2 linked regions of the Syntrophotalea carbinolica DSM 2380 genome follow. The protein of the gene in region 2 binds, or shares a complex with, the protein of the main gene of each other region. Links are inferred from orthologs where the notes say so. Each region holds a gene or a part of one and is shown on either strand. Other genes may lie near its edges.

The links.
Region 1: the proteins of groL (region 2) and metK are in contact, whole or in part, in a cryo-EM structure (PDB 8P4O), measured with the Escherichia coli proteins. The link is inferred for Syntrophotalea carbinolica DSM 2380 from one-to-one orthologs.

What each region holds. Positions count from the first base shown.
Region 1 is NC_007498.2:2,231,085-2,247,112, forward strand. The notes cover bases 12,520-15,358. They hold metK (methionine adenosyltransferase), read right to left. Parts: upstream 14,605-15,358; coding sequence 13,435-14,604; downstream 12,520-13,434. Other genes in these bases: PCAR_RS10640 (glycosyltransferase), read right to left, coding at 12,520-13,377; ptsP (phosphoenolpyruvate--protein phosphotransferase), read right to left, coding at 14,676-15,358. In the rest of the region: RIP metalloprotease RseP, read right to left, coding at 1-296; PCAR_RS10580 (1-deoxy-D-xylulose-5-phosphate reductoisomerase), read right to left, coding at 290-1,474; PCAR_RS10585 (phosphatidate cytidylyltransferase), read right to left, coding at 1,483-2,295; PCAR_RS10590 (isoprenyl transferase), read right to left, coding at 2,292-3,020; frr (ribosome recycling factor), read right to left, coding at 3,240-3,797; pyrH (UMP kinase), read right to left, coding at 3,803-4,528; tsf (translation elongation factor Ts), read right to left, coding at 4,542-5,453; rpsB (30S ribosomal protein S2), read right to left, coding at 5,576-6,379; LPS export ABC transporter permease LptF, read left to right, coding at 6,586-7,761; LPS export ABC transporter permease LptG, read left to right, coding at 7,765-8,853; ahcY (adenosylhomocysteinase), read right to left, coding at 8,928-10,355; PCAR_RS10630 (ArsR/SmtB family transcription factor), read right to left, coding at 10,400-11,320; PCAR_RS10635 (hypothetical protein), read right to left, coding at 11,443-12,171; more of PCAR_RS10640, read right to left, coding at 12,295-12,519; more of ptsP, read right to left, coding at 15,359-16,028. UniProt on the Escherichia coli protein: Catalyzes the formation of S-adenosylmethionine (AdoMet) from methionine and ATP.
Region 2 is NC_007498.2:3,224,042-3,240,107, forward strand. The notes cover bases 4,125-7,001. They hold groL (chaperonin GroEL), read right to left. Parts: upstream 6,453-7,001; coding sequence 4,797-6,452; downstream 4,125-4,796. Other genes in these bases: PCAR_RS15030 (thiamine biosynthesis protein), read left to right, coding at 4,125-4,688; groES (co-chaperone GroES), read right to left, coding at 6,497-6,784. Outside these bases: PCAR_RS15010 (FAD-binding oxidoreductase), read left to right, coding at 1-751; PCAR_RS15015 ((Fe-S)-binding protein), read left to right, coding at 825-2,096; PCAR_RS15020 (cytochrome c3 family protein), read left to right, coding at 2,137-2,457; GTP 3',8-cyclase MoaA, read right to left, coding at 2,488-3,489; more of PCAR_RS15030, read left to right, coding at 3,711-4,124; PCAR_RS15045 (pyridoxal-phosphate-dependent aminotransferase family protein), read left to right, coding at 7,267-8,343; PCAR_RS19155 (NINE protein), read left to right, coding at 8,711-9,454; PCAR_RS15055 (sigma 54-interacting transcriptional regulator), read right to left, coding at 9,547-11,004; PCAR_RS15060 (amidohydrolase family protein), read left to right, coding at 11,204-12,196; PCAR_RS15065 (acyl-[ACP]--phospholipid O-acyltransferase), read left to right, coding at 12,205-15,594; PCAR_RS15070 (CDP-alcohol phosphatidyltransferase family protein), read left to right, coding at 15,688-16,066.

The sequences.
Region 1 (16,028 bases), 980 kb from region 2 along the record:
ATGGCAAGCCGCTGCAAAACCGGTTTTTCGGCAAAAGAGCGCAGCTTATCCTCTTCGCTTAACGGCAGGGCTTCCTCATCGTTACCCTCCCCAAGCATCTGAACGTAACCACCCAACGGTATCAGGCAGATTTTATATTCCGTTTCCCCCAAGGTACGCGAAAAAAGTTTCGGACCGAACCCCAGGGAAAACTTGAGAACCTTGACGCGGCACCATTTGGCAACAAGAAAGTGCCCCAGCTCGTGGACGAAAACCAGCACCCCGAGCATCAGTATCCCGCCAAGTATTTTCAGCATACCGTCGCTCCTTCGCCCCTGGCATCGATAAAGCGGCGGGCTTCCTTGCGACCCCAAAGATCGGCGCGCAGAACCTGGTCGATATGTTCCAGCGGCTTGACCTCCAGGCCCTGCAATGCGGCGCGTATCACCCGGGCGATATCGAGGAAGGCAATTTCTTCATTGAGAAAAGCATCGACAGCGATTTCGTTGGCGGCATTAAGTACGGCCGGAGCGGTGCCCCCCATCGCCAGAGCTTCATAGGCCAGGGCCAGACATGGAAATCTCTCCAGATCCGGTTCGTCGAAAGTGAGATTGCGCATACTGCAAAGATCGAGCGGCGGCAGATCCAGAGGCAGACGAGTGGGGTGAGACAGGGCATAGGCAATGGGGGTTTTCATATCGGGAATACCTAACTGGGCAATTACCGCACCATCGACATACTCAACCAAGGAATGCACAATACTCTGCGGATGGATATGCACGGCAATGCGCTCTGCCGGCACATCGAACAACCAGCGTGCCTCGATAACCTCGAGCCCCTTGTTCATCATGGTGGCGGAATCGATGGAGATTTTACGTCCCATGCTCCAGTTCGGATGAGCCAGGGCATCTGCCGGAGTGACACTGGCCATATCCGCCAGCATCCGGTTGCGAAAAGGCCCCCCCGAGGCTGTCAGGATAAGTCGCCGAACATCATCCATACGATGGCCTTCCAGCGATTGGAAGATAGCGGAGTGTTCACTGTCCACGGGGAACAGCCGCACACCGTGGCGAGCGACCGCTTCCGTAACCAGGGAACCGGCCGTGACCAACGTTTCCTTGTTGGCCAGGGCAATATCCTTGCCTGTCTCGATGGCGGACATGGTTGGAACCAGGCCGGCCGCGCCGACAATGGCGGAGACAACCATGTCTATATCTTCATGACAGGCGCACGCCACCAGCCCTTCGACCCCGGAAAGGATCTGCGGAGCATCGGCGCCGAGGCGCTCTTTCAGCTGCTGCGCACCGTCCGCGGATATTACCGCCACCATTTTGGGACGGAAGCGGCGGATTTGCTCCTCCAGACGAGCGAGATTGTTGCCGGCTGTAAGGGTAACGACCTCGAACTGTTCGGGAAAAGCCGCAACAATATCCAGAGTACTTACACCTATGGAACCGGTAGATCCGAGGATGCCGAGTTTTTTAACGGAAGCCATAACCCCCTCTAAACCTGAAAAATCAGGATGAAATAGTATGTTAAAGGAAATGCGAACATCAAACTGTCGAGACGGTCGAGGATCCCCCCGTGTCCAGGAATCAAGGTACCGGAATCCTTGACGCCGAAGGATCGCTTCAGAAGCGATTCAAACAGATCGCCGAGCTCTGCGATCACCCCCACCACCAGACCCAGGAGCAACAATGGCACAAGTGCCGCCCATGGTGCAAAGGTCAGATGCGCCAAACCGGCGGCAAGCACACTGCCGCCAAGTCCGCCGATGGCACCTTCGACACTCTTTTTGGGACTCACGCTCGGATAGAGCTTTCGACGCCCGAAAAAGGTGCCCGTAAAATACGCGCAGGTATCGTTCAACATGACCATCATAAGTACGAGCAGTACCCACTGTATGCCGTGGGGCTGGCTCCTTAACAAGGCCAGATGCGCCAGGGGGATGCTGATATAGATGAAACCGAAAAGCAAAAGGGCCAACTGCCCGGAAACTTTATCGATCGCACCGTGGCGGAACAGAAAAACGCAGGCGAACAAAAAGACCGATGCGATCAAACACCCCACAAACACGGCATAATGGCCCAGCACAAGCGGGACCATAAGGCCGATTCCGGCCACAATGCCCAGGTATTTTTCCATGGACCGCCCAGCGGCCAGAGCCATGGCGTAATATTCATATAAAGCCCAGCCGGCAACCGCGTAGGTCAAACAAAAAAAGCCCCATGGCGGAGCCCACAGGATAAACGCAATCAACAAAGGCAGCGCGATGCATGCAGTCAGAATTCGGGATTTGATAACATTCTCCTTCAGTCGGTGACATCATCTTGACATTGATCGGCAGTCAAACCGTAACGGCGTTGGCGACGACTGAATTCAGTAAAAGCCTCGTGCAGATGGGTGGGGCTGAAATCGGGCCACAATACCGGAGTGAAGTAGATTTCCGCATAAGCCAGTTGCCACAAGAGAAAATTACTGATGCGAATTTCGCCACTGGTACGAATGAGAAAATCGGGGTCGGGCATACCGGCGGTCTGAAGAAAACCGGAGAAACATTCCTCATCTACGGCATCCAATCCGAGTCGCCCAACAGCCACTTCGCCGGCGATCGCCTTTACAGCGCCGAGAATTTCGTCCCTGGCGCCATAGGAAAGCGCCAACGTCAGTACCATATCCCGATTATTGGCCGTTCGCTCCATAGTACCAATCAAGGTGTGCTGCACAGCTTCAGGCAATCGGTGAATGGCCCCGATAACATTCAGACGAATGCGATGGGTCAGAAGGGTTTCCAACTCCCGTTCGAGAAAGGTATTGAGCAGCGACATCAGGGAATCGACTTCTTCTTCGGGACGCCCCCAATTCTCGGAACTGAAGGCATAGAGGGTCAGATAGGACAGACCCAGCCGTCGCGACTCCTCGATAATAACCTTTGCCGTTTCCACGCCGTGGTGATGTCCGAGGATTCGGGGCAGTCCACGCTGCTCGGCCCATCGGCCATTGCCGTCCATAATGATAGCAAGATGTCGGGGTATACGCATTTCGGCACCGCCGTTTTCAAAGTGCATTCGGGAAGGAAAGATCAAACATTAACATAACCGATTTTCACCAGCAAGACAGGATCGCCATGAAACGGGATATAAGAAAAGGGACGCCGGCACCGACGTCCCTCGGTTTAACTTTCACTGATCGGGCAAGCCCGCAATAAAACGCCCGACGGCCCCCTTTAGCGGAACCCATGAAGCGCTTTATTGCCGAGTTTAGATTTCCATGATCTCTTTTTCCTTTTGGGACACAAGATCATCGATTTTGGCGACATAGGAATCGGTAACGTCCTGAATTTCCTTTTCGCCGCGTTTCAGGTCGTCTTCACTGATTTCCTTGTTTTTTTCCAGTTTTTTCATGCCGTCGTTGGCATCCCTGCGGGCGCTGCGGACCCCCACTTTGGCATCCTCGCCCATCTTGCGAACCACTTTGCCCATTTCCTTGCGACGCTCTTCGGTCATGGGCGGAATGACAAGACGAATCAGGTTGCCATCGGAGGTGGGATTAAGACCGAGATCGGCTTTGAAAATAGCGCGCTCGATATCGGCCAGCAGTTTCTTTTCCCAGGGCTGAATGGTAATCAGACGGGGTTCGGGCACGGCAAGGGTTCCGACCTGGTTCAGAGGTGTCGGGGTGCCGTAGTAATCGACCATGACATCGTCCAGCAGAGACGTAGAAGCCCTCCCGGTGCGTACTTTGGTCATGTCCTTCTTCAAGGACTCCACAGCCTTGTCCATGCCGCTGCGAGCTTTTTTGATGACATCGTTATACATGGAAGTTACTCTCCTTTGACGATGGTACCAATGGCCTCGCCAAGCACGACCTTCTTGATATTGCCGGGGCGAGACAGCTGAAATACCACAATAGGCAGATCGTTATCCATACACAGCGAAGTCGCCGTGGCATCCATAACTTTAAGACCTTTTTTTAACACGTCAAGATATTTCAGATTATCGAATTTGACAGCGTTTTTGTCCTTGCAGGGATCGGCGCTATATACACCGTCCACTTTAGTGGCCTTAAGAATGACATCGGCGTCAATTTCCATGGCACGCAGACTGGCTGCCGTATCCGTGGTGAAATACGGATTACCGGTGCCACCACCGAAAATAACCACGCGCTTCTTCTCCAGATGGCGAATCGCGCGTCTGCGGATATAAGGCTCGGCCACCTCGCGCATCTCGATAGCCGTCTGTACCCGGGTCGGCACTCCGGCCTGCTCGAGGGCGTCCTGCAAAGCCAGACTGTTCATGATGGTTGCAAGCATCCCCATGTAGTCGGCGCCGGCACGATCCATCCCGCCGGCAGCGGCGGCCATGCCGCGGAAGATATTGCCCCCGCCGATGACCACGGCCACCTGCACCCCTAGGCCAATGACTTCCCGGATTTCCTCGGCAATACCGGAAATAACCTGAGGGTCAATGCCGAAGCCCTGGTTACCGGCCAGGGCTTCACCACTGAGTTTCAAAAGAATCCGCTTATAAACCGGTTCTTGATCATCCATAGTCGATGTCACTTTACTTGGTCATGGATGCGACCTCGGCCGCAAAGTCATCGGAACGTTTTTCAAGCCCTTCACCCAACTGGAACCGGACATAACGGGACAGTGTAACCTCAGCACCGATTTCTTTACCGAGGTTTTCGACAACTTTTGTCACGGTGAGATCGGGATCGATGACATAAGCCTGCTCAAGCAGGCAGACTTCGCCGAAATATTTATTGATTTGCCCGGCGATAATTTTTTCAACGATCTTCTCCGGCTTACCACTCTCCAGAGCCTTGGTACGCATAATCTCTTTTTCTTTTTCAACAACCTCGGCCGACACTTCGTCGCGGTTCAGATACTGAGGGTTGGCAGCGGCGATATGCATGGCCAGGTTTCGACCGAGAGCCGCGACGCGCTCATCATCGCCTTTGGACGTTTCGAGCTCGACGAGGACACCGATTTTACCGACGCCATGAATATACACGGCAACCGCACCCTGCGCTACATCGAAGCATACAAAGCGCCTGAGGTTGATGTTTTCACCGATTGTAGCGATCTGATGCGTCTGTTCCTCGGCAACGGTGCGATCGGTACCGGGAAACGGCAGAGCCTTGAGAGCTTCGAGATCCGCGGGTTTGGAGGAGACAACTACCTTGGCAACACCGTTGGTGAATTCCTGGAAATTGGCATTTTTGGCAACGAAGTCGGTTTCGGCGTTAACTTCGACCAAAACGCCGCAGCTACCTTCGTTAAGACCGACCACAAGACCTTCGGCAGCAGCACGGTCGGCTTTTTTGGCCGCAGCGGAAAGGCCTTTTTTACGAAGAATGTCAACAGCTTCTTCGATGTTACCGTCAGCTTCGCTAAGAGCCTTTTTACAATCCATCATGCCTGCGCCGGTTTTGGTGCGCAGCTCAGAAACCATCGATGCGGTGATTTTCATAAAAAACCCTCCTCAGTTATGCTTGGGAGCGACAAAACGCGTGCCACGTCCCTGATATATTCAGCAAAAAGGCGGTCAGTTTCCCGGACCGCCTTTTTGCGAGTTCAAAACACCTTGAACGATTAAGCTTTGTCGGCAGACTCAACCACTTCGGCAGCTTCTGCTGCCGGGGCTTCGCCCTTGCCCTCAACTTCGACCTTATCGGTCTCGGCCTTGTCCGATTCGGCCCGAATCGCGGCTTCGCGAGCCTGAGCCCCATCGATGCAGGCATCGGCCATCTTTGCAGCAAACAGACGGATCGCACGAATCGCATCGTCATTACCGGGAATGATGTAATCGATATCGTCGGGATCGCAGTTGGTATCCACCACGGCGACAACAGGGATGCCCAGCTTACGGGCTTCCTTGACGGCAATGGTTTCTTTTTTGGGATCGATGACAAAAATGGCACCGGGCAGTTTATTCATCCCCTTGATACCGCCAAGGGTCTTTTCCAGTTTTTCTCTTTCGCGCTCAAGATTCAGCGCTTCTTTTTTGGTCAGAAGCTCATAGGTGCCGTCCTGCGCCATGACTTCGATCTTCTTGAGACGCTCGATGCTTTTCTTGATGGTCGCAAAGTTGGTCAACATGCCGCCGAGCCAGCGGTTGTCGATATAAAACTGATCGGCGCGTGCCGTTTCTTCACGAATCGCTTCCTGAGCCTGCTTCTTGGTGCCGACAAACAGAACCTTGTCACCGTTTTGAACCGTTTCGCGGATAAACTGATAAGCCGACTTGAAATAGCGAACGGTTTTCTGCAGGTCGATAATATAGATACCGTTGCGTGCCCCGAAAATATAGGGCTTCATTTTGGGGTTCCAGCGTTTGGTCTGGTGGCCGAAATGCACACCGGCCTCGAGCAGTTGTTTCATACTTACTTGTGCCATGAACTTTCTCCTTAAAATTGGTTTGCCTCCGCGCCCATCTTCCTTGGCGGACCCAGCCTTACCGTCGGCAGGGCACCTCCGCCACAAGTCAGGACGCGTGCGTATTGTGAACAAGCTTATGTACCATGGAAGACCCGTTATGGCAAGGACAAAATCGATGCAAGCCAGTTTACAAAACGGCTCGAACTGTATTACTATGCCGGGCTATGACAAGCCTTCGCATCCAACGTTATCTACTGCGCGAAACCCTTGTTCCCATGCTCCTGGGACTGGCGGTTTTCACCCTCGTCCTGCTTCTGGGTCGCATCCTCAATCTGGTCGAGCTGGTCATCAACAAAGGGGTACCCCTGGTTGATGTCTTGCTGTTGCTCGCCTACCTGCTGCCGACGTTTCTCGTCCTGACACTGCCTCTGTCCTTCCTGCTGGGGGTTATGGCCGGGTTCGGACGCATGTCCGCGGATCGGGAAATTCTTGCACTTAAGGCATGCGGCGTCGGATTGCGCCAGTTGACCGCGCCGATCGTAGGATTGGGATTACTGGTGAGTCTGGCTACCGCTGCGACAACCATTGCCATCAAACCGGCCAGCGAAGACCTGTTTCGCGAAAAACTGTTCCATATCGCCAGCAGTCGCGCCAACATCGGTATTCAGGCCCAAATCTTCAACGACGAATTCGAAGGCATCATCCTGTACGCCAACGATGTCGACGAACGCTCCGGACGAATGCAGGGCGTTTTCATCTCGGATGAACGAGACGACACCCTGTCCTCCATCATCCTGGCCAATGAGGGTCGGATTTTTTCCAACCAGGAAAACCTGACCCTTACCCTGCACCTGGAAAACGGCACCATACATCGCCAACGCCGGGAAACCGGCAGCGGCTTTCAGGTTATCGAGTTTACGCGGTACGACCTGAATCTCGACCTCGGGCAGACCTCCATGTCGGCGGATCAACCACGGAAAAACAAAAAAACCATGACGCTTGGAGAGCTATACCAGGCCATCCGACCCGACGCAGCAACGCCCCCTTCCAAAAAAAGGGAATTGCTGGCCGAATTCCACTGGCGCCTGGCTGTTCCCGTAATCCCCCTGCTTTTCGCCCTGCTCGGCGTTCCCCTGGGCATTCAGCCGGTGCGCTCCGGTCGCGGCAGCGGGTTTGCCGCCGGCCTGCTGGTTTTCCTGGCCTATTATGTCCTGCTGTCCCTTGCCGGCACCCTGGTCGTCGATGCCGGCTTGCCTGGCCTCATCATGTGGGGGCCCAATTCGATTTTCCTTTTGGCCAGCATCGTCGTTTTACGTGCCGCAGCCAAGGAAAAGCCCCTTCCCCTGGTGGAGTTTTGCCGTCGATGGACGGACATCCTCATCCGCCGCCTGAGGAAATAAGCGATGACGCCTCTCTACAGCCGCTATATTTTAGCAACTTTTTTCCGACTGTTCGGCTTGGCTATCGGGGCCTTTGCCGGCCTTTATCTACTCGTCGAGTTTTTCGAACGGATTGACGATTTTATCGAGTATCATGCTTCCGTCACTTTATGCGTAGCGTACTTCCTCAACAAAACCCCTCTGATCATTACCCAGGTTGCCCCCCTGGCATGCCTCATGGCGGTTTTCATGACCCTTGGCGGGTTCACCCGTTCAGGAGAGCTGGTGGCCATGCATGCCGGCGGCATCAGCCTGGCGAAAATAGCCGCGCCCATGCTGCGTATGGGGCTTTTATTCTCACTTATCATACTCGCCGCCAATGAAGTTATCGTACCGCCCTCCATACAGCGGGCCAGGCATATCCTCACCACCGAAGTAAGAGGAGGCCCCGCCGTGCATTACAAGCAGGATAAAATCTGGCTACGACACAATAGATCCATCCTCAACATCCGTCAGATCGAACCGGTACAGCAAACTTTAAAAGGTATCACGCTGCTGTCTTTTGATAAAAACTTCCGCATTCAACAACGCTTTGATGCCGGCAGCGCCGTTTATAGCGGCGGCAGGTGGTATTGCCAGGATGCCGTTACCCGTCGATTCGACACGACATCCGGCAATTTGTTAACGGAACAACGCCTTGCGGAAAAGATAGAGGACCTGCCGGTGGTTCCGGAAGACTTCAAGGTTCCCGGCAGCAAACGCAACGAAGATTTGCCCATCAGCGAATTCCATCGCCTGGGGAAAAAGCTTAAACGCGAAGGATACAACCCTACCCGCTTCCAGGTCGACATGCACGCCCGTATAGCCGCCCCGTTTGGGTGTCTGATGATGACCTTCCTTGGCATCCCTTTCGCGATCCGCAAAGGCCGCGGCGCCAGCATGGCCCTCGGCATCGCCATCAGTGTCGCCATCGGCGCCCTCTATTTCATCCTGAACGCAACCCTGCTGGCCTTTGGCTACTCGGGAACCTTCCCCCCAATCATCGCCGCATGGAGCGCCAACATCCTGTTCCTGCTTTTCGGTACCTGGCTGTTTTTGCATAGCGAAGGCTGATTTCCCGCCGATCCGTAAAAAAAAGGCGCCCCACTCGGGAGCGCCTCTGTTGCCGAAAAGATTTAAACGAAATCTCAGTAGCGATAGTGTTCGGGCTTGTAGGGTCCATCCACCGGAACGCCAAGATAGTCGGCCTGCTTTTCCGTCATCCTGGTCAACTTCACCCCCAGGTTAGCGAGGTGCAAACGCGCCACTTTTTCGTCCAGTTGCTTGGGCAGTACGTAGACCTTGTTTTCATACCGATCGGAGTTTTGCCACAGTTCGATCTGCGCCAGCACCTGATTGGTAAAAGAGTTGGACATGACAAAGGAAGGATGTCCCGTGGCACAGCCAAGATTCACCAGCCGGCCCTTGGCCAGCACGGTGATACGCTTGCCGTCGGGCCATTCAATCTGGTCGACCTGCGGTTTGACCTCGTGCACCGTCAGACTGGGGTCGTCATACAACGCATCGACCTGAATTTCCGAGTCGAAATGCCCGATATTGCAGACGATGGCTTCGTTCTTCATGACATCCATATGGCTGCGGGTTATGACATCGACATTACCGGTGGTTGTCACAAAAATATCCCCCCACTGGCAAGCTTCGTCCATATCCACCACCGCAAAACCTTCCATGGCGGCCTGCAGGGCACAGATGGGGTCGACTTCCGTGACGGACACCAGGGCCCCCATCCCCTTAAAGGCCTGGGCACAGCCCTTGCCCACATCTCCGTAACCCAGCACGACGCATTTTTTTCCGGCAATCATGACGTCGGTGGCACGTTTGATTCCATCGATAAGCGATTCACGGCATCCGTAAAGATTATCGAATTTACTTTTGGTCACCGAATCGTTGACGTTAAAAGCCGGGAACAGCAGTTCCCCGTTTCGGGCCATATGATACAGCCGGTGCACGCCAGTGGTTGTTTCCTCACTTACGCCTAAAAGCCCCGTAGCCATGCGCTGCCAGTACTCGGCATCCACCAGCAGTTGCCGATTGAGCAAGGCGTCCACGATACTGAGCTCTTTATTATCGTGAGAAATTTCGGGTACCTTTCCGGTACGGGCATAGGCGCGCTCACGCTCCACCCCGCGGTGGATCAGGAGGGTCGCATCGCCACCGTCATCGACAATCAGCTGCGGACCTTCTTCATAAGCCAGAGCCTTGAAAGTGTACTCCCAGTATTCCTCCAGAGTCTCCCCTTTGTACGCAAACACCGGAACACCGGTGGCAGCGATGGCGGCAGCGGCATGATCCTGGGTTGAATAGATATTGCAGCTGGCCCAACGCAAATCGGCACCCAACTCCGCCAGGGTCTCGATCAATACCGCCGTCTGGATCGTCATATGCAAAGACCCCGTGATACGGGCCCCGGCCAACGGTTTGGTACCGCGATACTCCTCCCGGATGGCCATCAAGCCGGGCATTTCCGCCTCGGCCATACGGATTTCTCTACGCCCCCATTCAGCCAACCCCATGTCTTTGACAACGTAATTTTCCGAAATAGACTCACTACTCATGATTTGTACTCCATTTGAATTTAAGGCCATACCCGATGGGCAGGCTATTGGATTTTCACCGCGGATAAAAGTACGACGGCATGCTCCGAATCGCGACCATTAAGCATCTCAAACGATTTTAGCTCAAAGCCTGCCATAAGCAGCCAGCCCTCCAGTTCCGAACGCTCGAAGCCCAACCATTGATCGGCCATACGCTCCCGGGCCCACTCGTTTTGATGACGATGCAAATCGGCCAGGGTAATCCCACCACCTGGCGCCAGCACCCTGGCAAGTTCGCAAAACACCTGTTGTGGCTGAGGAGCATGATGCAGCACCATGTTAAGCACGGCCCACTGCACTTCCCCTTCGGATACGGGAAGATGCCGCATCTCCCCCAAGCGTAATTCGATACCGGTCAATCCGGCATCCCGAATACGCTGACCGGCCTGCTGCAGCATGACCGAAGAATGATCCACACCAATCACGCGATCCGCCCGACGGCGCAAGCCATCCAGAAGATTACCGGTGCCAACCCCGATTTCGAGGATGACCGGCCTTGCCGGTACCTGATCCAGCAACCGGGCTCGGTAAGCTGCCATGGGCAACGCATCCCGCACCAGATCATCCCATTGTCGAGCATGCCGATTGAAAAACTCCAGGCTCCTGACCCGCCGTTGCTCCAACACCATAAGCAGGCGTTCCCGGTCGGGACACGCCCCGGCATCACGCGTCAAACGCGACTCCACGAATGGCCGAATATCCTGGAAAAAATCATTGCGGCCATCCAGGCGATAATAGGCCCAGGTTCCTTCGCGCTTCACCGATAACAGGCCGGCTTCTGAAAGAATCTTGAGATGACGCGAAACCCGGGATTGGCCCACATCCAGAATGGTGGTCAACTCCTGCACGGTAAATTCTCCGCGGGCAAGCACCGCCAACAAACGCAAACGGGTCGGATCGGCCAAGGATTTAAAGGTCGTGAGCATCTATCGAACATCCTGATTTCTATATATCAACTTTTCTTGATATAACCAATCCGAACCCAGAATGCAAGAAAAAAGGCGCACCCACATGCGGGTGCGCCTGCTTTCCGACAAATACGGCAATCTTACCGAAGAGGCATGAGTACGGTATACACGCGCCCGGTGGCAATTTCGGTGATCTGTAATCGCAGTTGCGCGGCAGAGATGGCTTCCCCCGGAAAGAACAGAAAACCGTGGGCGAGGCCGCCAGGCTGTATCCCTTGATTCACGAGTGATTTATTGGCCAGATCGCGAGCGATCTGTCGACCGGCGTCATCATCCGTAGCCCCCTGTGTGCCACCAACCACGGCACCACCGGCACCGCCGACCGCAGCCCCCTTAAACAGAGCCGAGCCGACATTTTCTCCACTCAAAATGCCAATCGCGGCCCCCAGAACAGCACCGCCGGCGGCTCCAAGCATCGCGCCCTTGCCGCCACCTTTGGCAATGCGCGCATATTCTGAACTCTTCTCGATGCGTGTATAGGCTGTACGGCTATCGAGCAGGTTCCACAGATTGCCTTCATTATCGATCAAAAAAGACTGTTCCGGCACGATGGCGAGAGCCTGCGATCCCTGATTATCGAACACCACCTGCACGGGCAGCAAGCCGGCGCTACGGATATCGAAACCGAAGACTTTGGAGGCCTCGGTTTTCTCGACAAACGCCTTGGAAGCTAGCTGGGCGCCGGCCACCGTTTGCATGTTGCCGTAGCTGGCCGGAGAACGAAAGGGCACTTCCTGACTTCGATAGGTCGTACAACCGGCCAACAACACCAGCAGACCACCGAATACAACCAAACGTGAAATTTTCATGATCCCGCACCTTTCAGTTAGCGATTGTAGGAATATTCTACCATACATTCTGACAAGGCCCCTGCAATGTGAATTCCCGCCGCAGGCATGATGGGGATCGACCAGCGTGCTTACCTGCCTCCCTCAAAGCCACCGCCAGGCCAGCAGGTGACATCGATACCACATCCAGGACAACAAAGCGCAAACCCAGTAAACCGCAGGTCGGTCGATAATCCCCTCGATACGTCGATCGAAATAATCGAGCACCGACAACCGCCCCTGTCCGACAGTTACCGCATGACGATAGTTACGGGCCGTATCGAGCATAAATGCCAACTGCCAGGCATTGCGGCAGACAAATTTTCCGATATGACGCCAAAAGCGGATTCTATGGCGAAAAGAAAGACACCGCAGCCGCCGAGAGAATTCCTTGAAGAAAGGCCCCAGGCGCAGTCGTTCACATGCCGACTGCTGCCGATATATGCCCGGTACAGCTGTAATCCAGGCACCGTAACCGGTGCCTTCACAGGCCAACAGCATGGCATTGAGGGCTTGCCGGGGATAAAAGCCTTCCGTTTCGAACCGACGCGCCGAGGTCCCGAGAACGGCGGGCAAAAGCAACCACTGTCCGCGGGCATCGATGTTTTTCGCCATACGAACATCTTCAAGAAACGGCAATGTTTCGTCAAATGGGCCCAGCACATCGAAAAACGAACGAGCCATCATGAATCCCTGATCACCGTGCGTACAAAAGGGACGATGCAGGTAGGTTTTCCAGGCATGATGATAAAAGAGCCAGGAACGTTCTTCCGTATGGCGCGTAAAGGTAAGAGGAAAATGTCCGACAACGGCCCCATCACCAGTTTGCTGATGGGTGGACTTAAGGCAGGCATGGGCACTGGCGAGGGCCTGTGGATCTTCAAAAGTGGAATCGGCGTGGAGAAACAGCAAATAATCGGCACGGCTTTCCGAAACGCCGACATTGAATTGCCGGCCTCGGCCGGGTTCGGAAACGATTAGGCGGCAATCGAAGGGACAGCCCTGACGCAATGAAGAAAAAACGGCGGCACTGTCATCATCGGAACCGGCATCACAAAGGATGAGTTCGAAAGTCACCCCCTGCTGCCGGCGCAGAGTGGCAAACAGATCGACAAGGGTGCGACCCTCATTGAGGATGGGAACAATGACCGACAGCTCAGGTTTCAATAAATCGGGCAAAGGGGGCATGATGTGCCTGCATAAAACAAAAGGCGAACCTTTCGGTTCGCCTTTTGTCTGCAACGATCAGAGACCGGCGCGTCCGCGCAGGGAGTCGACACGGTCGGTGCGTTCCCAGGTAAATTCGGGGAGTTCACGACCAAAGTGCCCATAGGCTGCGGTTTTGCGATAAATCGGGCGCAGCAGGTCGAGGGTTTCAATAATTGCGGCCGGCCGCATATCAAACTCTTCGCGTACGATGCGGGCGATTTCATTGGAAGGCAACACCCCGGTTCCGAAGGTATTGACCATGATGGATACCGGCTCGGCGACACCGATGGCGTAAGCGATCTGGACCTCGCACTTACGGGCCAGCTTAGCGGCAACGACGTTCTTGGCGACGTAGCGAGCCATGTAAGATGCGCTGCGGTCGACCTTGGAGGGATCTTTACCCGAAAAAGCTCCGCCACCGTGGGATCCCTGGCCACCATAGGTATCGACAATGATCTTGCGCCCCGTAAGACCGCAGTCACCCTGAGGACCGCCAACGACAAAGCGACCGGTGGGATTGACGTAAAACTTGGTATTTTCATCAAGCATGTCGGCCGGAACGACTTTTTTGATCACCTCTTCGATCAGGGCCTCGCGCAAGGTTTCATAGGCGACGTCGGGCGCATGCTGGGAAGAAACGACAACGGTATCGACCCGCACCGGCTTGTCATTGATATACTGCACCGAAACCTGCGACTTGCTGTCGGGACGCAAAAAGGTCAAAAGACCGCTTTTACGTACTTCGGACATACGCTGAGTCAATTGGTGAGCATAGGTAATGGGCATCGGCATAAGCACCGAGGTCTCATCACAGGCATAACCGAACATCAGGCCCTGGTCACCAGCGCCCTGTTCTTTAAAGAGCCCCGCACCTTCGGTAACCCCTTGAGAAATGTCCGGCGACTGCCGGTCGATAGAGGTCAGCACCGCACAGGTTTCCCAGTCGAAACCCATGGCGGAATCGTTATACCCGATATCCCGGATAACTTCGCGGACCACCTTGGGATACTCGACGCGGGCATTGGTGGTGATTTCACCGGCAATAACGGCCATTCCGGTTGTTACCATCGTTTCGCAGGCAACACGACTTTGGCGATCCTGATCAAGGATAGCGTCAAGGATGGCGTCGGAAACCTGATCTGCGACTTTATCGGGATGGCCTTCGCTTACGGATTCGGATGTGAAAAGAAAATCGGTCATGGGCATGGGAAACCCCTCCTGTTATAAAATTATTAAACCGCCAAATTCTAAGTACCACTGTTTAAACTGTCAAGCATTTACTCGACAGGTCCGCCGATTGGCTTACCGAAAAGGGAAGGAAAGCGCCTGTTCATTTCGCCCGCCAGTCTTCTGGCGGCCTCCGGTGCCGAGCCCAACTCGAAAAGCTCAGCCACCAATTGCTCGGCCTCGGGTCTGTATACCTGCCGAATGATACGTTTGACCTGGGAAATAAAGGGTGCATTCATGGACCATTCATCGAAACCAAGCCCCAGTAGCACCAGCGTATAAAGAGGGTCCGCAGCCATTTCGCCGCAGATCCCCACCATGACACCGGCCTGCTGGGCGGCCCGGCAGATCATGCGCAACGCACGCAAAACCGCCGGATGCAGAGGCTCATACAGATAGGCAACGTGTTCGTTGCCTCGATCGACCGCCAGACAGTACTGGATAAGGTCGTTGGTCCCTACCGACAGAAAATCGACTTCCCGGGCAAGCAATTCCGTGACCAGCGCCGCCGCAGGGGTCTCGATCATTATGCCGATTTCAATGTCTGCATCAAACGCATGCCCCTCTTCGGCCAATTCCCGTTTCACTTCATTCAGCAGATTTTTGCAACTTTTAATTTCGGCCACCCCGGTAATCATGGGGAAAAGGATACGGGCCTTGCCATGGGCGGAAGCACGCAGAATGGCACGCAGCTGAACTTTGAAAAGGATTTTTTCTTTCAGGGAAAAACGGATGGCGCGCAACCCCATGGCCGGATTCGCTTCATCGGAGAGATCGATATCCGACACCAGCTTATCCCCGCCGACATCGAGTGTTCGAATGGTCACCGGGTGCGGCGCCATGCTTTCGATAATTTCCCGGTAAGCTTCGACCTGTTCGTCCTCGGAGGGTACGCATTTACGCTTCATATAGAGGAATTCGGTGCGAAACAGCCCCACCCCCTGAGCGCCTTCGCGTAAGGCAATGGGCACCTCTTCGGCAATTTCTATATTACTGCGCAATATGATGTTATGGCCATCGAGAGTAACGGCATCGAGGCCACGAAAATAGGTGAGTTCTTCGGCCTGGTATTCGTAAAACTGTTTTTTGTCCAGGTACTCCCTGAATGTATCCGGTGAGGGATTCAGGACAACGGTACCGGTGCAACCATCGATGATAACCGGCATACGTTCGCGTATTTGCGATGTAACAGACTCGAGACCGACCACTGCCGGTATGCCGAGGGAACGCGCCAGAATCGTGGTATGGGATGTCCGGCCGCCGAGGTCGGTGATAAAACCGATAATGCGCGATTTATCCATCTGCATGGTATCCGCAGGAGACAAATCGTGGGCCACCACCACGGACTTCCGCTCGATATCGGCCAAAGATTGCTGGGAAACACCTACCAGGTTACGCAGAAT
Region 2 (16,066 bases):
GATACCGAAGCCCGAAGCCAAGAAAACCATGCTGGTGATGTTCGATTCCATCGACGGTGCGGCTCAAGCCGTTTCCAGCATCATTCGCGGCAAAATCATCCCCACCACCCTTGAGTTCATGGATGCCACCGCCCTGGCCTGCGTGCGTCAGAACGCCGACCTCGACATTCCGGACGCCGCCCGGGCAGTGCTGATCATCGAAGTCGACGGCGAGCGCGAACTGCTCGAACGCCAGGCCGCCCGGATTATGGATATCGCGTCACCGCTGGGTGTGGTACATACCCGGGTTGCAGTCAGCGACGAGGAAAGCGAGCAGATCTGGCAGGTACGACGCAGCGTCTCGCCGAGCCTGCGCAAGGTCAACCCCGACAAATACAACGAAGACATCTGCGTGCCCCGCAGCAAATTGCCGGACATGATCCGGGCCATCGAGGCCATTTCCAAGCGCCTGGAAATCCCTATCGTAAACTTCGGCCACGCCGGGGATGGCAATATCCATGTCAACATCATGGTCAACCGTGCCATCGAAGGCCACGAAGAGAAAGCCGAGACAGCCATCCGCGACATTTTCGCCAAGACCCTGGAACTGGGTGGCACCATGAGCGGCGAGCATGGCGTTGGCACCAGCAAGGCACCCTACATCCCCATGGAACTCGATGTGGCCACGATCGCCTACATGAAAGCCATCAAGCGCGCCCTCGACCCGAACAACATTCTCAATCCGGGCAAAATCTTTCTGGAAGACCAGTAAACAGCCCACGCCAAGGATTGTCTGACACGAGAGCATAACATCACGCGGCCCGACCGCGTCATCTGGATAGCAAATGAGCAAACATCAGGAAATAGAAGCATACCGGCAACAACTCCGGGAATGCGTTAAATGCGGAACCTGCCGGGCACACTGCCCGGTTTTCAAAGAGGTGCAATCGGAAGCGGTGGTGGCGCGAGGTAAAATATCCCTCGCCCAAGCCCTGCTGGACGGAAAAATCGACCTCGACCGGCACCTTCTCAGCGATATCTCCCAGTGCCTGGCTTGCGGCCGCTGTGTAAAGGATTGTCCCAACCAGGTTCCTACGGATGAAATCATCCTGGCCCTGCGACGACGGATCGGCCGTGAAAAGGGGCTGACCCTGTTCGGTCGCGGCGTGTCCACGGTGCTGCAGCGCCCATGGCTGATGAACCTGCTGACGCGCCTCGGACGCATGTTCTCCTGGCTGGCGTTCCGCAAGGTTCCCCAGGGCAGCGGCCTGCGGCTGCGTTTTCCCGCGCCGTACATCAGCCGCGATCGCACCATTCCGGCGATTGCGCCCCAAGCTTTCCGCCAAAGCCATCCCGAGTTCATCGCCGGGGATCCGGATAAACCGCTGGTCACCTTCTTTACCGGCTGCATGATCAACTACATGCTGCCCGAGATCGGCGACAGCGTACTGGCGGCCCTGCAAAGCCTTGGCGCCAACATTCTTATTCCCAAAGACCAGGGCTGTTGCGGCCTGCCGGCTCTATGCGCTGGAGATGGCGCAGGAGCAGCCCGCCTGGCGGATCGCAACCTTGACGCTCTTACGGCCCACAAAGCCGACGTCATCATCACCGCCTGCGCTTCCTGCCATAGCGGCCTGACCAAACATTTCCGCAGCCTTGGGCCGGACCACGCGCAACTGGCGGATAAAGTCATGGACATTCATGAATTCCTGCTTCAGCAAGGCTTTGTGGAAAAACTCGAGCAACTGCCACGCCGGAACAATCCGCAACCGGTTGCCTACCACGTCCCTTGCCACCTGCGCCAAGCCGGTCTCAAAGAGGCACCCCGTCAACTGCTGGCGGCGCTTCCCTCGGTTCGCCTGGTTGAGATGAAAAACGCCGACTCCTGTTGCGGCCTCGGCGGAACCTTCTCCGTCTACCATTACGATATCAGCAAGAAACTGGGAGCCTTAAAAGCCGAGGGCATACGCGATAGCGAAGCCGAGGTGGTGGCTACAGCCTGTCCCGGATGCATCATGCAGCTGCAGGACACCCTCAATCATGCCGGTTTGCCGCAGCAGGTATGTCATGTTCTGGAAATGGTGGCAGCGGACCTTAAAAATGCCGAGCCGCAATAAGCACACCGGTCGAACGGGAAGCCCCGGAGGGAGAGAGGTCATGAAAAAACTGGCAGCGTGGGGAGTATTCTTCGTGGTTGCGGGATGGGCCGCTTCGGTACTGGCCGTACCGGCCCATCGTTCCCTCACCTACCACGGTGGGGACAGCGGCCCGGTCATCTTTCAGGGAAAAACCCATCGGCAAGGCTGCAGCGAATGCCATCGGGCGGGCATTTTTCCCGTGATGCGGCAAGGTTCCGAAACCATCACCATGAAAAAAATTGATGAGGGCGCGCAATGCGGGGCCTGCCATAACGGACAACAGGCGTTTTCCAGCGAAGGCAACTGCACACGCTGCCATCAAACAGGGGAAAAACGCTAACCGACAGGGGTCGAGCGGTGGCGCGAAACCTCAGCCGCCGATGCCATGCATGCGGCGCTTGCCCTGCCGGAAATCTTTTTCTCCGATGTGATGACGCTCCGGCTTGGCGCAGGCGGCGTTACGCATGATCTCTTCCAGCTCCGCATCGCTGGCATTACGCCGCAAGGCGGTGCGCAGGTCGATCTCCTCGGTGGAAAACAGGCAGGGGCGGATGCGGCCGTCGGCGGTAATACGCATACGATTGCATTCGCCACAAAAGTGCTCGGAGACCGCGGGAATAACGCCAATGTGCCCCGGACTGTCGGGGAAGTGGAACATGCGCGCCGGACCGGCCGGCCCCTGGCGCAGTTCGGGAACCAGCTTGCCGACCTTTTCCAAAGCTTTGATAATTTCGGCGGCCGGGAACATATTTTCGGGTGTGTACTCCAGCCCCCCGCTGACGGGCATGAATTCTATGAAACGAATGGCCCAGGGCTGATCCAGGGTCAAACGGGCAAAATCGGCGATTTCATCCTCGTTGACACCACGAATCGGCACCATGTTGATCTTCAGTGGGGTAAGGCCAACGGCCTCGGCGGCATGCAACCCCTCCAGAACCTTTTGCAGGCCGGTACGCCGGGTTATCTGTTTAAAGCGGTCCTCGCGCAAAGTATCGAGGCTGACATTGACCCGGCTTAGACCGGCCTTGCGCAAGTCGGCGGCCATGTCCGCCAGCAGAATACCGTTGGTGGTAAGGGTAACCTCGACCGACTCGGAAATGGAGGTCATTTCCTGAATAAATCCGACAATGCCCTTGCGCACCAGGGGTTCACCACCGGTGATACGAACTTTTTTAACCCCGCAGCGCACAGCCACCGCCACCACCCGCAGCATTTCCTCGTACGAGAGGACATCGGTGTGACTGACGGTGTCAACCCCTTCGGCCGGCATACAATAACGGCAGCGCAGGTTGCAACGATCGGTTACCGAAAGGCGCAGATACTCTACGGTACGCCCATAGTTATCCTGCAAAGTTTTTTTTGTCTTTTTCACGATGACACTTTCCCTGGCAATTCAAATATCGTATACAAAAATGAAACCACGTTTTATCCCCATTGACTAAGATTACCACCAACAAGCGTAGCAGGGCAAGGGGTATGGATAAAGGGGCGTATGATACCCCGCTGTACAGAAAACCACCCGGCCGCTAACAACATACGGCTTTTTTATCCGTCGCTGATACGCATAAAGACTTTTCGGAGGTTTATTTCACCATGAGCAAAGCACTTGGCCTTATTTCCGGAGGCCTCGACAGCACGCTGGCAGCCCTGACCCTCAAACAACAGGGGGTGGATGTTACCGGCATCGTCTTCGTCACACCTTTTTTTGGTGCGGCCCGCGCACGCCAGGCCGCCCGGCAGATCGATATGCCTTTAATCGTTGAGGAAATTGGCGAGATCCACCTTGACGTATTGAAAAACCCCCGTTACGGCTACGGCAAAAACCTCAACCCCTGCATCGACTGCCACGCCCTCATGTTCCGCCTGGCAGCCCGCCACATCCACAACGGCGAGTATGATTTCCTTTTTTCCGGCGAGGTGCTCGGCCAACGCCCCATGAGCCAGAACTTCAACGCCCTGCAAGCAGTGGCCAAACATGCCGACTGCGCGGATATCATTTTGCGGCCCTTATGCGCAAAGTTGCTGCCCGTAACCCCCATGGAAGAAAAGGGGCTGGTGGATCGCGAACAGCTTCTCGACATCCAGGGGCGTTCACGCAAGCGCCAGGAACAGTATGCGCGCCAGTGGGGACTGACCGAATATCCGGGCTCCGGAGGCGGCTGCCTGCTGACTGAAAAATCCTTCACCGGCAAGCTTCGCGACCTGCTCGATCACCAGCCCGATTGTACCGTGCATGATGTCGAACTCCTCAAACTCGGTCGCCAGTTCCGCCTGTCGAACTCGGCCAAGTTGACCCTGGGCCGCGACCAGCAAGGCAACGAAGCGCTTCAGGCGGCCTTGCGGCCGGAATACACCCTGCTGCATGCCACCGGCTTTCGCGGCCCGACCGGCCTGGTGAGCGGTACCCCAACCGAAGCGGATCTCAATCTGGCCGCCGCCATCGTGGCCGGCTACGGTAAAGGACGCGAGGAGGCCTCGGTCTGCGTACGCCTGCAACAGAACGATACGGAACGTATTATGGAAGTCGCCCCCCTGAGCCAGGACCGCATCATCCTGTTACAGATCCTTTAATCCTTAATAGATTCATCCTTCGATAACCGAAGGACGTACAACGCAAAAAGCCCCCCGGATCACTCCGGGGGGCTTTTTTTGCTTTTCAGGCTGCCAGAGGCAAACGGCTTACATCATGCCGCCCATGCCACCCATGCCGCCGGGCATACCACCAGGCATGCCACCAGGCATACCGCCGCCAGCTTCTTCCTTGGGCAGTTCGGCGATGCAGGCTTCGGTGGTCAGCATCAGGCCGGCCACGGAGGAAGCGTTCTGCAGAGCGCTGCGAACAACCTTGGTCGGGTCGATGATACCGGCTTCGATCATGTCGCAGTACTCATCGGCAGCAGCATTGAAACCGTAGGTATCGGCACCGCCGCGAACCTGGTTGACAACGATGGAGCCTTCGGCACCGGCGTTGGCCGAGATCTGACGCAGAGGCTCTTCCATAGCGCGTTTGACGATGTTCACGCCCCAGTTCTGCTCGCCGGGAAGATCCAGGCTCTCGATAGCTTTGATGCAGCGGATCAGCGCGACGCCGCCACCAGGAACGATGCCCTCTTCGACGGCTGCGCGGGTAGCGTGCAGGGCGTCTTCAACGCGGGCTTTCTTTTCCTTCATTTCAGTTTCGGTCGCAGCGCCGACCTTGACTACGGCAACACCGCCGACCAGCTTGGCCAGGCGCTCCTGCAGTTTCTCACGATCGTAATCGCTCTTGGTCTCTTCGATCTGCGCACGGATCTGCTTGACCCGGCCCTGAATATCGACTTCGCTGCCGGCGCCGTCGATAATGGTCGAGTTCTCTTTATCGATAACGATGCGCTTGGCATTGCCGAGCATGTCGATAGTAGCGTTTTCGAGTTTGAAACCGACTTCTTCGGAGATCACTTTACCACCGGTCAGGATGGCGATGTCTTCGAGCATGGCTTTACGACGGTCACCGAATCCGGGAGCCTTGACGGCAGCCACGTTCAGGGTGCCGCGCAGACGGTTGACAACCAGCGTAGCCAGAGCTTCGCCTTCAATGTCCTCGGCGATGATCAACAGCGGACGGCCCTGCTTGGCCACGGCTTCAAGAATGTTGATCATGTCGCGCATGTTGCTGATCTTCTTATCGTGGATGAGGATCATGGCGTCTTCCATGACCGCTTCCATACGCTCGGCGTCGGTCACGAAGTAGGGAGACAGGTAACCGCGATCGAACTGCATACCCTCGACGGTTTCCAGGCTGGTTTCCATAGCCTTGGCTTCTTCGACGGTAATAACGCCTTCTTTGCCGACTTTTTCCATGGCTTCGGCAATGATATCACCGATGGTCTTGTCGCTATTGGCGGAAATGGTACCGACCTGAGCGATTTCCTTGTGGTCCTTGATGGGCTTGGACAGTTCCTGCAGGTATGCCACGGCAGCTTCTACGGCCTTGTCGATGCCGCGCTTGATTTCCATGGGATTGTGACCGGCGGTAACCAGTTTAACGCCTTCACGGTAGATGCCCTGGGCCAGCACGGTAGCGGTGGTAGTACCGTCACCGGCGACATCGGAAGTCTTGGAAGCGACTTCCTTGACCAGCTGGGCGCCCATGTTTTCGAACTTCTCTTCGAGTTCGATTTCCTTGGCGACGGAAACGCCGTCCTTGGTGATCAGAGGCGCACCGAAAGAGCGGTCGATAACGACATTGCGGCCTTTGGGACCGAGGGTTACTTTAACAGCATCGGCCAACTGGTTGACGCCGCTGAGAATCAGGCTGCGAGCATCCTGTCCGAATTTGATTTCCTTGGCAGACATATCTATTTATCCTCCTTTGGATAGCTTGACTGGTAAGAATCTAATTACTCGAGAACACCCAGGATGTCGTCTTCACGCATAATCTGGTATTCCAAGCCGTCAATCTTGATCTCGCTACCGGCGTACTTGCCGAACAGGACGCGATCGCCGACCTTGATATCCATGGGGAGCACGGTTCCGTCTTCAAGCACCTTGCCCTTGCCCACGGCCTTGACGATACCCTGCTGGGGCTTTTCCTTGGCGGAGTCGGGAATGATGAGACCACCGGCGGTGGTGGTTTCCTCTTCAATACGCTCAACGATGATACGATCACGCAAAGGTCTGATGTTCATGATGCATTCTCCTTTCGTTCTGCCATAAAATTGAGTGCGGGAAAAATCCCGAAAACATCCTTCGCTATGCCAAACAAAAAAAGCTCAAGTCCGATTTTCGCGCGGACCAAAGCCTTGGACTTTGGCGCAATGTTAGCACTCGGTTTACATGAGTGCTAACAAGCATGGCTAAATATAATCAGCTGAATTTGAATGTCAAGGGATTTTGCTAAAAATCTGGCAAGGCCCAGTTGACATTTCGGAATTTTCAGGCATAAACGTATACCTAATCGTTCAAGAATCCGACTTGACTTTGCGAATCCAGGTGTGTTACTTGGTCTTTAACTCGACACTGAGTACCGACAATTCGAAGGTCTCCCGTAACTGGCGTCTCGAGGTGGATCACCACCGGGGAGCGGGGCCAAAAGACCTTACAGCCGTACGCCTGGGCCCCCTTTTAAAAAGGGCCAGGCGTTTTTTATTTTCTGAAGGAGCACACAGCCATGAGCAAGAAACTCTATATCCCCGGACCTGTCAAAGTGAGTGCCGATGTGCTGGAAGTCATGGCCACGCCCATGATCGGCCACCGCATGAAGGAATATGCCGTCCTTCACAAGGAAGTTACCGACGGCCTGAAAAAACTCCTGAACGCCCCCGGACCGGTATTTCTTTCCACCTCCAGCGCCTTCGGCGTTATGGAAGGCGCGGTGCGCAACCTGGTGCAGAAACGCTGCGCCTGCTTCGCCAACGGTGCCTTCAGTAAAAAGTGGTACGACGTAACCCTGCGCTGTGGCTTGGAAGCCGATCTTTTCGATACCGAGTGGGGCCAGCCGGTCACCGCCGAAATGGTCGATGCCGCCCTTGCTACCGGCAAATACGACGCCATGACCGTCGTCCACAACGAAACTTCCACCGGGGTCATGTCTCCTCTGGATGAAATCGCCGCGGTCATGAAAAAATACCCCGAGGTTTCCTTCATTGTCGATACCGTATCCTCCATGACCGCCGTCCCCATCGACGTCACCGCGTTGGGCATCGATGTCTGTCTGGCCGGCGTGCAGAAAGCTTTCGCTCTGCCCCCGGGACTGGCCGTGTTCGCCGTCAGCCAAAAAGCGCTGGACAAAGCCCGCACCACCCCCAACCGCGGATACTACTTCGACTTCGAGGAATTCGAAAAGAACGACGCTAAAAACAATACCCCCAGCACCCCCTGCATCAGCCAGATTTACGCCTTGCGTCATCAGCTGCAGAAAATGTTCGCCGAAGGTCTGGAAGATCGCTATGCACGCCACGCGCAGATGGCCGATGCGACCCGCGCCTGGGCGCTCAAGCAGGGCTTCGGTCTCTACGCCGCCGAAGGTGCCCGCTCCCAGACCCTGACCGCGGTCAAAAACGACGGCGGCACCGATGTAGCACGCCTCAAGGAATTGCTTGGCGAGCGCGGCTATGCCATGGACGGCGGCTACGGCAAAATCAAGAACGACACTTTCCGCATCCCGCACATGGGCGACATGACCATGGCGGACATGGAAGAATATTTCGCGCTGCTTGAGGAATTACTGCCCCAGGTGCGCAACTGATTTTCATCCGTACCCCCCGGATGAGAAAACCGGAGACATCCCCATGTCTCAACTTTTTATTTTCTCCTCAGGCCCCCTTCGGGGGGCCCTTTTTTATTTCCATACCGCCCACCTCCCGTTTTTCCATAATCGCCAATGGCGCTCGCCATACGCCCGGTTATATCCTGCGTGCATTTCTCCCCGTACACGGACCATAGCTGTCAACGATTGCAAACAACTACTCCTAACGACCTCCCGGCAACCGCTGTAAATCCGTTTGGCGCTCCGCTCTTGACAAATTGTTAACCAAACAATAAATTAGCGATGTTTTATTTTTATACTTCAATGAACCTGTCGGTTCCGTGCCTGAAATGGTCAAGGAGGCAACATGCCGGAAAACAACGCTTCATCCAAGTTTTGCTCTACCTGCGGAAAACCATTGCACCTGCAAGCCGAAATCTGCCCCCATTGCGGCGTCAGGGCCATGCCCGCACCCGGCACCGGGGTCAGCAAAGCAGCCCTGCTGCTTTTCACCTTTTTCCTCGGCGGCATCGGCGCTCACAAGTTTTATCTGCGAAAATACGGGCAGGGGGTTCTTTACCTTCTCTTCTGCTGGACCGGCATTCCCGGAATCGTTGCCTTCGTTGAATTCATCCTCTACTGCTTCAAAAGCGAAGCGGAACTGCAGCAATCCTATCCGATGACAAACGGAAGCGCCCTGGCGCTAGCCTTGATCGTGCCTTTCGGCATCATTCCCATCATTGGAATCCTCGCCGCTATCGCCATTCCCCAGTTTGTCTCCTACCGGCAGAAAGCCTATAACGCCGCGGCCTTGTCCGACCTCAAAAATTGCCGCACGGAAACCGAGGCCTACTATGCGGACAATTTCACGTATCCAACCCGAACCGGGCAGATGGTTTGCGGTACCGCCGATGGAGTGGCTGTTTACTTCCTGCCCCTGGGAGGGGAGGATTTTCAGATCATCAGTTTCCACAAAAACGGTGAAACCGCCTACCTGACAGGGAGCGAGAGTATCGAAATCTCCCAAAACTCCCGATCCGAGATCGAAAGTCAGCTCGCCGAGCAATTCGGCATGAGCGGTGGTTACGGTGCCTTCCATTTCATCGAATAGCCGGCATGTAAAAAGAGGCGGGCCGCATAAAGGGCCCGCCTCTTTATCGACCGGATGCACAGATATCCTGTCAGCTATGTATCCGCAGAACATCAACCAAGATGTTTCTTCACCGTACGGCGATCAAGGCCGGTGCAGCGGGCCACCGCCTCGATAGTCCCGTGCCGCCGATAGAGCATCTGGCAATACCCTGCCAGCAGTTGCTGGGCGCCAAGGGTACCTTTATCGACAGCATCGAGCAAATGCGGATCGGAAAAGCTCGTGATGGCCCCCGCCTCTCCCTGGTAATGGCCGGTTACAAGGATGCGGCGGATAGCCTGCTCCAGCTCCCGCACGTTACCCGGCCAATGATAGATGGGGCCGACGGAATCGACCAGCGTACTGCAAACAAAATCGACCAACTCTTCCCCTTGTCCGCCGAGCATGCGAAGCAATATGACCCGAACCATCGCCTCAAGTTCGCCGGGATCCTCCGCCAGGCGTTGCCGCAAGGGGGGCATGACAAGGATATCGGAACAGAGCCGGTAATAAAAATCGTCGCGAAACCGCCCATCCCTGCGCATGGTTTCAAGAGGCCTGTTGGTAGCGGCAATGACGCGGCCGTTAAAGCGCTGCTGTTCGTGACTACCGACAGGATAAAAGACGCGGTCCTGCAAAACCTGCAACAATTTGGTCTGCACCGGCAAGCTAAGATCGCCGATTTCGTCGAGGAAGATGGTCCCGTGCGGCGGGCAGCGACTGAAGGCTCCGGCATAGTCGCCGATGGCGCCGGTGAAAGCCCCCTTGCGGTGACCGAACAATTCCGATTCGATAAGGGTTTCCGGATACTGCGAAAGATTGAGGTGGATAAAATTGCGGGTAAAGCTTTCGGCAAAGCAGCCCTTGTTGGCGTTGTAGGGGATAAACCCGGAACGACCGATAGCCGCCGCAGCGGCCCCCTTGCCGGTGCCCGTTTCGCCGAGAAGCAGGGTCGAAAAATCCTCCATGCGATTCCAGAGCAGTTTTTCGTAACGCCGGATGTCGCTGGTGAAAATATTGTCCCACAAATGCCGCCGCAGTGTCTGCATGGAAGGACATAAACCGGCCAGGGTACCGTCAATGAAATAAAAGGCACGGCGGATCTGATAGAAGATCGCCAGATAGCGCAGGGCCTCGGCGTTTTCGAAACCTACCGAGGTCAGGTCGGAAAGCACTTCCCGGGCAAAAAGCGAACGGCACGGCACATCGCCGGCGGCAATCTGTCGCCGGATAAAACCGTCGAACTCTTCCCGGTAACGGTGATAGACATCGAACAGATAGGCGTGACGCAGCAACTCCCGATCTTCCCCGCCATAATGCCGAAGATCCGGTATGCCGAGTTTACTCAGCGCTTCTTTGGCCCGGACAGCAACCATGGCGAAAAGCTCATCCCGCCCGACATCTCCCTCCACAGCGGCAATGCGTCTGTCCAACGCTTCGCGTTCGGGGCTGAAGGGATTGGCAAAGGCAGCGCGCGCTATCAGGGAAAAGGTCCGATGATCGCCGTCGTTCAGTTTCTTTAAAGTCATCATGCATAAAATGTCTACCATACATGCACTATATGTCAACGGCAAACCTTGGATTTGTCCAGCAGCACGATGCTTTTCTAGAAATATCTTTATATTTCAACACCATAGAGCCGCACAGCGATTTTGGCATGGCATCTGCGATAGGACAGATCATATCCAAACGATTCCTGCACACTCATACACAACAGAAGGAGAGGCAACCATGCAGGATACTCCCGTCATCGACATCCACTGCCATGGTGCCGGAATCGGCGCTGGTCACAGCGGCTGCCGCATCGGGCAGCGCATGCGCCGCAGCTGGAAGTTTCGCCACTACCTCAAGGCCTTCGGGGTCACCGCCAACGAACTGGAACGCGAAGGGGACATATTGGTGATACGGCGTTTATCGACCCAGCTGGCCGCTTCGAACGCGGTGCACAAGGCCGTGCTGTTCGCCCTTGACGGCGTCATCGATGCCCGCGGCCAGCTGGACGAAGCGCGCACCGAACTGTACATCCCCAACACCTTTATCAAACAAGCCTGCCAGCGCCACCCCAATCTGCTGTTCGGCGCCAGCGTCAACCCGGCCCGCCCCGATGCACTCGATTGCCTGGAACGAGCCACCGCATGCGGGGCGGTTCTGATGAAATGGCTACCCTCCGTACAGGGCATCGACCCTGCGAATCCATCCCTGATTCCCTTTTACCAACGCCTGGCCGCATTGAAACTGCCCCTGCTGAGCCATACGGGAAACGAAGAATCCTTTACCCGGGCCGACAACACGCTGGCCGACCCGGAACGGCTACGCCTGCCTCTGGAGCAGGGGGTTACGGTCATCGCCGCCCACTGCGCCAGCAACGGACGCAACGACAGGCAGCGTAATTTCGATCGCTTCCTGACCCTTATGCGCACATTTCCCAACCTGCACGGCGACCTTTCGGCCCTGACCCAGATCAACCGTCTGGGACACCTGCAACGCATCCTGAAATATCCCGAATACCTGGACCGGCTGCATTACGGCACCGACATGCCCCTGCCCCGCACCGGCCTGACCTCGCCCTGGTTCCAGCTCGGGCGTCTGCCCCTGGCGACCATCCGAAAATTGGCCGCCATCGACAACCCCTGGGACCAGGACCTGCAACTGAAGCTGGCACTCGGTCTGCCCGCCCGCGTGCTGCACAACACCCACCGGCTCCTGCGCCGGCCATCTCTATGAGGATTGTTATGCCGACCACCGAACAGACCTCGCCACTCGCTGGCGCCTTCCATCGTCTCAATGCCGCCCAGGCCCTCGGCGCGCTGAACGACAACCTGATCAAGCTGATCATCGTCTTTGCTCTTATCAGCCGGCAAGGCGCCGATCAGGCCGGCACCATCGCCGCGCTCGGCAGCGCCGCCTTCATCGCCCCGTTCCTCCTGTTCTCGGCCTTGGCGGGCTCACTGGCCGACCATTTTCCCAAAAACCGCATCATTGTCTGGATCAAAGGATTCGAAATCGGCATTGCACTGCTGGCGGTTATCGGGACCTGGACGGGAAATCCGGCCCTGCTCTACCTGACGGTTTTTCTGCTGGGATGCCACAGTGCCATACTGGCTCCGGCCAAATACGGAATCGTACCGGAATTCGCCGCGAGGGAGGAGCTTTCCCGCGCCAACAGCCTGCTGGAAACCTTCACCTTCATGGCCATTGTCGGCGGCACGGCTCTGGCGCCGTTTCTGGTGCAGTTTTTCGGCGGCCGTCACCATATTTCACTGCTGATCGCCCTGGGTCTGGGTCTGGCGGGGTGGCTGCTGGCCCGAAGCCTGCCAACCACCGCGGCCGCGGCCGGCAACCGGACGTTAACGCTATCCCCCATGGCTTACTGGCGCACCTTGTGCAGACTGCGTCACGATCATTATCTGCTGCTGGCCATTATCGGTGCCGCTTATTTCCTGTTCGTCGGCGCCTTCTGCCAGCTCAACCTGCTGCCGTACGGCATCATCCGCCTCGGGCTCACCGAGGAACAAAGCGGCTATCTGTTTCTTGCCGCCGCCCTTGGTATCGGGGTCGGCTCGCTGCTGGCGGGACGGTTGTCGGGCCGCAACGTCGAGTTCGGAGTGGTGCCCATTGGCGCCGCTGGCCTCACCCTCGCAGCTTTCGACCTGCATGTGATTCCGGCTCACCTGCCGCTGGTACTGACTGTCATTGTCCTGTTCGGCATCAGTGCGGGGCTGTTCATCGTACCGCTGCAGGCATTCATCCAGATGCGTGCCCCGGCTGATCGTCGCGGTGAAATCCTGGCGGCGTCCAGTTTTCTCAGCTGGATGGGTGCCCTGGCCGCCTCGGGCCTGCTGTGGCTGATTTCCGGCCCCATGGGCATAGGCCCCGACGCCGCCTTCAGCCTGCTCGGCGCCATCACTCTGCTGCTGACCATCCTGACCCTGTATCTGCTGCCCGATTTTCTGTTACGTTTCATCGCCCTGGTGGTCATGCGCGTGGGATACCGGCTCACCATCACCGGACGGCAGCACATCCCCGTCGAAGGAGGAGCCTTACTGGTTGCCAACCACGTGTCCTGGGTCGATGCTCTGCTACTGACAGCGACCCAGCAGCGACGTATCCGTTTCGTCATGGATCGGGGCATCTATCAGACACCGCTATTGCGACAACTCTTCCGGTTGATGCGGGTGATCCCGGTTTCCGCCAAAGACGGCAGAAAAGGGTTGAAGGAATTCATCGGCGGCGCCCGCAAAGCTCTGGATGACGGCTATATGGTGTGTATCTTCGCGGAAGGGGAGATCACCCGCAACGGCATGCTCAACGAATTCAAGGGCGGCTTCGAACGCATCGTCAAAGGCACCGACTATCCGATCATTCCGGTGTACATCGGCGGCGCCTGGGGCAGCATCCTGTCGTACGCCCATGGCAAACTCCTGTCCCGCTTTCCCTCCCGGTTGCCCTACCCTGTCACGGTGGCATTCGGCGAGCCGCTGCCGGCCGGCAGCAGCGCTCATGCGGTACGGAGCGCCGTGATGGAACTATCCTGCGACTGGTTCAATGCCCGAAAACCGGAACGACGCAGCCTGGGCGAAATGTTCGTCGACACGGCCCGCCAGAACTGGCGACGGCCGGCCCTGGCCGACACCGGCGGTCGCCGCCTGAGCTACGGTCAGGCCCTGACAGCCGCACGCATTCTTGCTCAAAAACTCTCCCGCCTGACCGGCGATTCTCCCATGGTCGGGGTCTGTCTGCCGCCCACCGTCGGTGGCGCCCTGGCAAACCTGGCGTTGAATCTGAACGGCACGGTGCCGGTAAACCTTAACTATACCGCCTCCGACGACGCTATCCGTTCGGCCATCGCCCGATGCCAAATCACCTGCACCATCAGCTCACGGGTGTTTATGGAAAAGCTCGGCACCCTGCCGGAGCTGCCCGGGACCGTCTATATCGAAGACCTGCTCGCCGGCATCGGCAGCATCCGAAAAATGCGGGCCTTCCTCATCGCCCGTCTGTTACCGTCACGCTTCTGGGCCCGGCCGCAGAACTTCGACGCCGACCAACTCGCCACCGTGATCTTTTCCTCAGGCAGCACCGGCGAGCCCAAGGGGGTCATGCTGTCGCACCACAATATACTGTCTAACCTCGAAGCCCTGCGCATCGTATTCCGGGTCGACAAACGCGACAACATCTGTTCCGCTTTGCCGTTTTTCCACTCCCTGGGCTTCACCGGTACTCTGTGGCTGCCGCTGCTTTCCGGTTTTTCCGCCGTTTATCACACCAACCCCCTGGACGGCGCCACCATCGCCCGCACGGTACGGGAACACCGCTCGACCCTGCTGCTCACGACCCCGACTTTTCTCATGGCCTATATACGCCGGGCCAAACCCGCTGATTTTGCCAGCTTGCGTCTGGTGATGACCGGCGCCGAGAAACTCAAAACCAAACTGGCCGACAGCTTTGAACAAAGATTCGGCATCCGTCCCCTCGAAGGCTACGGCGCCACCGAACTTTCACCGGTCATTTCCCTCTCGGTACCCGACGTGGAAATCGACGGCATCCGCCAATCCGGATCCCGCGAGGGGAGTGTGGGGCTGCCGGTACCCGGCGTCGCAGTGCAGATCGTCGATCTGGACAACTACGTCCCTGTCGATGGGAAAAGCCCCGGTCTGATCCTGGTCAAAGGCCCGAACCTCATGCTCGGCTATCTCGGCCGGCCGGACAAAACCGCGGCAGCGATCCGCGACGGCTGGTACGTCACCGGCGATATCGGGCACCTCGATCGTAGCGGTTTCCTGCACATCACCGACCGGATGGCCCGCTTCAGCAAGATCGGCGGGGAAATGATCCCCCACGGGGCCGTGGAAGATGCCCTGCACACCGCCCTTGGCCGCACCGGCGTACTGGCAGTAACCGGCATCCCCGACGACAAACGAGGCGAAAAGCTGGTGGTGGTCCACACCCCGGAAGCCGGCGAAGGCGCTGCCTTGCACGATCTTTTGACACAAATCGAACTGCCCAACCTCTGGAAGCCGGGCAGGGACTGTTACGTACAGGTGGAAGCCATGCCGCTGCTCGGTACGGGCAAACTCGACCTGCGCGGGATCAGGAAAATCGCCATGACAGGGTTGGCGTAGAGGGCGATCCTCAGGTTTGCCCCCACGGGGATTTTGACAGCACGCCACCGCCAAAGGGCGAAAACCAAAATCACCCCACATACGAGGAAAACCATGACCATATACCAGCTCAAACCGGCCTTTCAGAATCTGCTGCGCCCCCTGTGCCGCGCGCTGGCACATCGCGGCATAACCGCCAATCAGGTCACCGTCACGGCCCTGCTGTTGTCGCTGGCCACCGGCGCCACCATTTGGCTCAGCGGAGGGTTCCGCTGGGCATTGGCCCTGTTGCCGGCGATATTGTTGGCGCGCATGGCCCTGAACGCCGTCGACGGCATGCTCGCCCGGGAACATGCCATGCAATCCTCTATGGGAGCGATCCTCAACGAACTCGGCGATGTCCTCTCGGATACCGCCCTGTATCTGCCTCTGGCGATTGTTCCCGGACTGAACCCCGCGCTGATGACCCTCATCGTGGTCCTGGCTGTTATCA